3 regions of the Kitasatospora brasiliensis genome follow, and region 2 is predicted to be linked to each of the others. Evidence: predicted binding sites of a transcription regulator. Region 2 holds the regulator's gene; each other region holds the start of a gene.

Region 1 (2,267 bases), on a different contig from region 2:
GGGATGCCCGGGGCGACCTTCAGCGCGCCGATCGGGGTCCGCCGGCCGGCCTCGATCGCCCAGGAGAGCGGCGGGGCGTACGCCTCCGGGTCGAACACCCGGCCGCGCGAGGTACGCCGGGCCGGGTCGGTGAACACCGCGTCGTAGCCGGTGACGTCCACCTCGGCGACGTCCGCGCAGCGCACCTCGACCAGCTCGGCCAGGCCCAGCGCGGCGGCGTTCGCGGCGGTGGCCGCGCAGGCCGCCGGGTCCTTGTCCACGGCCAGCACCTCGATGCCCGCCCGGGCCAGCGCCAGCACGTCCCCGCCGATGCCGCAGCACAGGTCCGCCAGCCGCCGCACGCCCAGGTCGGCGAAGCGCCGCGCCCGCCACTCGGCCACGCTGCGCCGGGTGGACTGCTCGACCCCGTTGGGCGTGAAGTACATCAGGTCGGCGTCCGCCCCGAACTTCGCCCGCGCCCGCTGCCGCAGCCGCGCCTGCCCGAACGCCGCCGACACCAGCTCCGCCGGATGCTCCCGCCGCAGCCTGGTCGCCAGCGCCAGCTCCTCCTCGGGCGCGAACTCGCGCAGCTCGGCGAGCAGGGCCTGGCCCTCGGGCGTCAACAGCGGCTGCAGGTTCTCGGTGTCCACGGGCCCATTCTCGCGGGTCAGGGACCGGGGAAGCCCGCCATGGCCCAGCCCGGCGCCAGGAAGGGGGCCGCCGCGGCGGCGACCGACAGGACCCCGGTAGCCGGTGCGCCGGGTGCGGAAGGCGATGGACAGGGGCATCCCGAGGGCTTCGGCGGCTCGGGCGTCGTCACCGGAACGCCCCCAGGGCGAGCAGCAGAGGCACCACGAAGGGCGCGACTGCGGCGGCGATCGGCAGGGCCCGGTAGTCCGCCCGCAGAGCGCGCGAGAAGACGGTGAACGGGATGCACCAGCCGATCACGGCGGCGCAGAGCACGGCGGTCATCAGCGTGCCGCCCGTGTCGTAGCCGGCGGCCTCGGCCGTGGCCGAGCCGAGCCGGAACACGATGGCCGGCAGGGCGGCCAGCAGCGGGAACAGCAGCAGCGCGAGCGTCGCGTCCTTCGTGTCGGACGGGCCGACGCGCACCGGAGTGTCGGTCATGCGGCGAGTCTGCCCGCCGGGGCGTGGACCGCACATGAGTACGGCTACTCGGCCTCGAACCGGAGATCTCAGGGCGCGCCGTTGGCACTCTGGTTGACTGAGTGCTAACACGGCCCTATGGTCGTCCTTGGCACTCACCACCTGGAGAGTGCTAACGCGACGACGCGTGTCTGACCCCCGCGACGGCAGGCCCGCAGGATCGCCCCTACCCGTTAGAAAACCCCGTAATCTCCGAAGGGGAGCTCGGACGTGACCACCAGCAGCAAGGTTGCCATCAAGCCGCTCGAGGACCGCATCGTGGTCCAGCCGCTCGACGCCGAGACCACCACGGCCTCCGGCCTGGTTATCCCGGACACCGCCAAGGAGAAGCCCCAGGAGGGCGTCGTCCTGGCCGTCGGCCCGGGCCGCTTCGAGGACGGCCAGCGTCTGCCGCTCGACGTCGCCGTCGGTGACATCGTCCTGTACTCGAAGTACGGCGGCACCGAGGTCAAGTACCAGGGCGAGGAGTACCTGGTGCTCTCGGCCCGCGACGTCCTCGCGATCATCGAGAAGTAAGACGTTCCGACCCGCCCCGGATCCGTGTCCCAGTGACAGGGGCCCGGGGCGTGGTTGTTGGTTCACGTAGTTCGGCGGCCGGTGGGCCGGTCGTAGCCCCGAGGGAATAGGGAACATGGCGAAGATTCTTCAGTTCGACGAGGACGCCCGCCGCTCGCTGGAGCGCGGTGTCAACAAGCTGGCCGACACCGTCAAGGTGACCATCGGCCCCAAGGGTCGCAACGTCGTCATCGACAAGAAGTTCGGCGCCCCGACCATCACCAACGACGGTGTCACCATCGCCCGTGAGGTCGAGCTGGACGACCCGTACGAGAACCTTGGCGCGCAGCTCGTCAAGGAGGTCGCCACCAAGACCAACGACGTCGCGGGCGACGGCACCACCACCGCCACCGTGCTGGCCCAGGCCCTGGTCAACGAGGGTCTGCGCAACGTCGCCGCCGGCGCCGGCCCGGCCGCCCTGAAGAAGGGCATCGACAAGGCCGTCGCCGCCGTCTCCGAGCACCTGCTGTCCGTCGCCCGCGAGATCGAGGGCAAGGACGACGTCGCCGCCGTCGCGTCCCTCTCCGCGCAGGACACCCAGGTCGGCGAGCTGATCGCCGAGGCGA
Region 2 (2,267 bases):
CCGGCGCAGCAGCCCGGTGGTCACGCAGACCACCGCGTTCTGCGGGTTGCGGCCGGTGGCGAAGGCGTTCGGCATGTCGTTGTCGGCGACCGCCACCCGCGGTTTGGGCATGTCGGCCAGCGCGCAGAGCCGGTCGACGGTGCCGTGCAGCTGGGGGAACTGCTCCGGGGACACCTGGTGGGCGCCCATCGCCCGCTCGGTGATCTTGTCGCTGAACCAGAACTGGGCCACGAACAGCCCGCCGGAGATCAGCACGATCAGTGGCCAGGCGCCGCGCAGCAGCGCGATCAGCAGGCCGGTGAAACCGACGTACAGCAGCCCGATCACGAACATCGTCGCGACCATGCGGCCGGTCAGGCCGCGGTCGGGCGCGAAACGGGTGTGCTGGCCCGAGCTCGACATCGCTTGCTCCTCCGTTCGCCGTCGCTTTCGATGCTGCCACCCGGACGGCCTCCCGGCACCACCCCGGCGCCGGGAGGATCGAACTGCCGGGCCCGCGTGGGCCGGTGCGGAACTGCGGGGAGGATCACCCCGGTCGGGCCGTTCCTGCCGTAGGACCCGGGCCTTACACTGGCAGGTACGGATCTGGCACTCGGGCGTTCAGAGTGCCAAGGCCGGGGCCCTCTCGGAGCGGCCCGCAGCAAGGCATACAGACGGACGACGTGCGAAGACGGAGGTGCGTGCCCCATGGCCGGTGAGGTCCGCCAGCTGGACGAACGCAAGCTCGCCGTGCTCCGCGCGATCGTGCAGGACTACGTGGGCACCGAGGAGCCGGTCGGCTCCAAGGCCCTGGTGGACCGGCACAACCTCGGGGTCTCGCCGGCGACCGTGCGCAACGACATGGCGGCGCTGGAGGAGGAGGGCTACATCCACCAGCCGCACACCAGCGCCGGACGCATCCCGACCGACAAGGGGTACCGCCTCTTCGTCGACAAGCTCGCGGAGATCAAGCCGATGAGCGCCCCCGAGCGCCGGGCCATCCGGCACTTCCTGGACGGCGCGGTCGACCTGGACGACGTGGTGGCCCGCACGGTGCGGCTGCTCGCCCAGCTGACCCGGCAGGTCGCGGTGGTGCAGTACCCCTCGCTGACGCGCTCCACCGTCCGGCACATCGAGCTGGTGGCGCTGGCCCCGGCCAAGGTGATGCTGGTGCTGATCACCAACACCGGTCGGGTCGAGCAGCGGATGGTCGACTGCCCCGGCACGGTCGGTGAGACGCTCCTGGCGGACCTGCGCGGCCGGATCAACGCACGCGCCATCAACCAGCGCCTCCCGGACGTCCCGGGGCTGCTGGAGGAGCTGCCGGCGCTGTTCGAGCAGGTCGACCGGCCGACCGTGAGCACGGTCCTGGCGACGTTGTTCGAGACGCTCGCCGAGCAGAACGAGGAGCGGATCATGCTGGCCGGCACGGCCAACCTGACCCGCTTCGGACACGACTTCCCGCTCACCATCCAGCCGGTGCTGGAGGCCCTGGAGGAGCAGGTCATCCTGCTCCGCCTCCTGGGCGAGACCGGGGACGCCGCGATGACGGTCCGGATCGGCCGGGAGAACGCGTACGAGGGGCTGAATTCCACCTCGGTCGTTTCGGTCGGCTACGGTTCGGGCGACGAGAGCGTGGCCAAACTGGGTGTGATCGGTCCGACCCGGATGGACTACCCGGGCACAATGGGGGCGGTGCGGGCGGTGGCACGGTACGTGGGCCAGATCCTGGCCGAGTCCTAGCAAGCGGCCCTCCGCGGAGGGCCAACCAGTCGCAGCACTACTACAGGCGGAACAAGCGGAGCATTTGGTGGCCACGGACTACTACGCGGTACTCGGCGTCCGACGGGATGCGGGGCAGGACGAGATCAAGAAGGCGTTCCGGCGCCTGGCGCGCGAACTGCACCCGGACGTCAACCCGGACCCGAAGACGCAGGAGCGGTTCAAGGAGATCAACGCCGCCTACGAGGTGCTCTCCGACCCGCAGAAGCGCCAGGTCTACGACCTCGGCGGCGACCCGCTCTCCCCGAGCGGCGGCGGTGCGGGCGGCTTCGGCGCCGGCGCGGCGGGCTTCGGCTTCTCCGACATCATGGACGCCTTCTTCGGCGCCGCGGCCGGCCAGCGCGGCCCGCGCTCGCGCACCCGCCGCGGCCAGGACGCCATGATCCGGCTGGAGATCACCCTGGAGGAGGCCGCCTTCGGCACCACCAAGGAACTCCAGGTCGACACCGCCGTCACCTGCACTACCTGCAGTGGCGAGGGCGCGGCCCCCGGCACCACGGCGCAGA
Region 3 (2,267 bases), on a different contig from region 2:
ACGACGCCACCCTCCAGGCCGGCGTTGGTCGCGATCTGCTTGATCGGGGCCTCCAGCGCGACCTTGACGATGTTGGCACCGGTGGCCTCGTCGCCGTCCAGCTCCAGCTTGTCGAAGGCGACACCGGCCTGCAGCAGCGCGACGCCACCACCGGCGACGATGCCCTCCTCGACGGCGGCCTTGGCGTTGCGGACGGCGTCCTCGATGCGGTGCTTGCGCTCCTTGAGCTCCACCTCGGTGGCCGCGCCGGCCTTGATGACGGCCACGCCGCCGGCCAGCTTGGCGAGGCGCTCCTGGAGCTTCTCGCGGTCGTAGTCCGAGTCGCTGTTCTCGATCTCGGCGCGGATCTGGTTCACGCGGCCCGCGACCTGCTCGCTGTCGCCGCCACCGTCGACGATCGTGGTCTCGTCCTTGGTGATGACGACCTTGCGGGCGGTGCCCAGCAGGTCGATGCCGGCGCTCTCCAGCTTGAGGCCGACCTCCTCGGAGATCACGGTGCCACCGGTGAGGATGGCGATGTCGCCGAGCATGGCCTTGCGGCGGTCACCGAAGCCCGGGGCCTTGACGGCGACGGACTTGAAGGTGCCACGGATCTTGTTCACGACCAGGGTCGACAGGGCCTCGCCCTCGACGTCCTCGGCGATGATGACCAGCGGCTTGCCGCTCTGCATGACCTTCTCCAGCAGCGGGAGCAGGTCCTTGACCGAGCCGATCTTGGAGTTGGCGATGAGGATGTACGGGTCCTCGAAGGTCGCCTCCATGCGCTCCAGGTCGGTGGCGAAGTAGGCGGAGATGTAGCCCTTGTCGAAGCGCATGCCCTCGGTGAGCTCAAGCTCCAGGCCGAAGGTGTTGCTCTCCTCGACGGTGATGACGCCTTCCTTGCCGACCTTGTCCATGGCCTCGGCGATCAGCTCGCCGATCTGGGTGTCAGCGGCGGAGATGGAGGCGGTGGAGGCGATCTGCTCCTTGGTCTCCACGTCCTTGGCCTGGGCCAGCAGCTGGTCCGAGACGGCGGCGACGGCCTTCTCGATACCGCGCTTCAGGGCCATCGGGTTGGCGCCGGCGGCGACGTTGCGCAGACCCTCGCGAACCAGGGCCTGGGCGAGCACGGTGGCGGTGGTGGTGCCGTCACCCGCGACGTCGTCCGTCTTCTTGGCGACCTCCTTGACGAGCTCCGCACCGATCTTCTCGTACGGGTCCTCCAGCTCGATCTCCTTGGCGATGGAGACACCGTCGTTGGTGATCGTGGGGGCGCCCCACTTCTTCTCCAGCACGACGTTGCGGCCCTTGGGGCCGAGCGTGACCTTCACCGCGTCGGCGAGCTGGTTCATGCCACGCTCAAGGCCGCGGCGAGCTTCCTCATCAAAGGCGATGATCTTGGCCATCAGAAGTGGTCCTCCGGGACACGGTCGACTGCTCGGACCAAGGGGTGCCCGCGACGGACGGCCCTGGTGCGCGGAGGTCCATTCCCTGCCGCTCCCGGGGGCCTCACCGACCCGGTCCGCTGTCACTCTCACACTGTGAGTGCTAACGCCAATGATTAGCACTCACGGTGGTCGAGTGCAAGCCCCACCGACGATCCGCGAGCCGCCGCCGGAGCCCTCCGGGAACGCCGTCGAGGCCGTCGGGGAACGCCGACGGGCCCGCACGACACGAGTCGTCCGGGCCCGTCGAGAAGCGAGTTGGTCACCAGCCGTGGGGCCGCGCCGAGCTCCTGGGGTCGGAAGGGGTCAGACCGCCGCGCGGACCATGTCCGCCTGCGGGCCCTTCTGTCCCTGAGAGATCTCGAACTCGACCCGCTGGCCCTCCTCGAGGGTGCGGTAGCCGTCCATCTGGATCGCGCTGTAGTGGACGAAGACGTCCGCACCACCGTCGACCGCGATGAAGCCGTAGCCCTTCTCCGCGTTGAACCACTTGACGGTGCCCTGAGCCATTCCGAACTCCCCTAGTGCTGTGCTGGCCCTTCACGGGCCCGCAGGTCGCGGGCCCGGGTTGGTTTGAAGGCCGGCCCGGGGAACCCCCCCTGGGCGCAGCCGTGCACGCCGCAGTCCTCCGCGCAGGACGCCAGGCGGCTTCCGGCGAGCGGGTGATTGCGTCGACCGCCGCTGAATGTATCCGGATCGACGCCCTCTGCAACAGGGCCAGCCGCCGGTAATTCCGCCGGGGTGTCAAGGGACAGTACGGGCCGAATCGGAATGATCTCGGCATTCCGCGCCGGACATAGCGGACGAATTACGCAAATGACCGCAGGAATTCTGACATCGGCC

What was found. Region 2 encodes HrcA, which represses chaperone genes, less so after heat shock. Its sites were predicted from a motif close to TTNGCACTCNGNNNNNCNGAGTGCNAA; they were not measured.
Region 1: groES (co-chaperone GroES) is a predicted target of HrcA. The motif match lies at 1,189-1,215, and genes of this name have one in related genera.
Region 3: groL (chaperonin GroEL) is a predicted target of HrcA. The motif match lies at 1,541-1,567, and genes of this name have one in related genera.

The regions. Positions count from the first base shown of each region.
Region 1 is NZ_JAUOOW010000002.1:938,522-940,788, forward strand. Features, by position in the region: gene QWJ13_RS12180 (THUMP-like domain-containing protein) at 1-629, opposite strand, end outside; gene QWJ13_RS12185 (hypothetical protein) at 796-1,107, opposite strand; gene groES (co-chaperone GroES) at 1,357-1,662, shown strand; gene groL (chaperonin GroEL) at 1,778-2,267, shown strand, end outside.
Region 2 is NZ_JAUOOW010000001.1:1,590,724-1,592,990, reverse strand. Features, by position in the region: gene htpX (zinc metalloprotease HtpX) at 1-402, opposite strand, end outside; gene hrcA (heat-inducible transcriptional repressor HrcA) at 688-1,722, shown strand; gene dnaJ (molecular chaperone DnaJ) at 1,790-2,267, shown strand, end outside.
Region 3 is NZ_JAUOOW010000006.1:139,750-142,016, forward strand. Features, by position in the region: gene groL (chaperonin GroEL) at 1-1,385, opposite strand, end outside; gene QWJ13_RS23415 (cold-shock protein) at 1,731-1,934, opposite strand.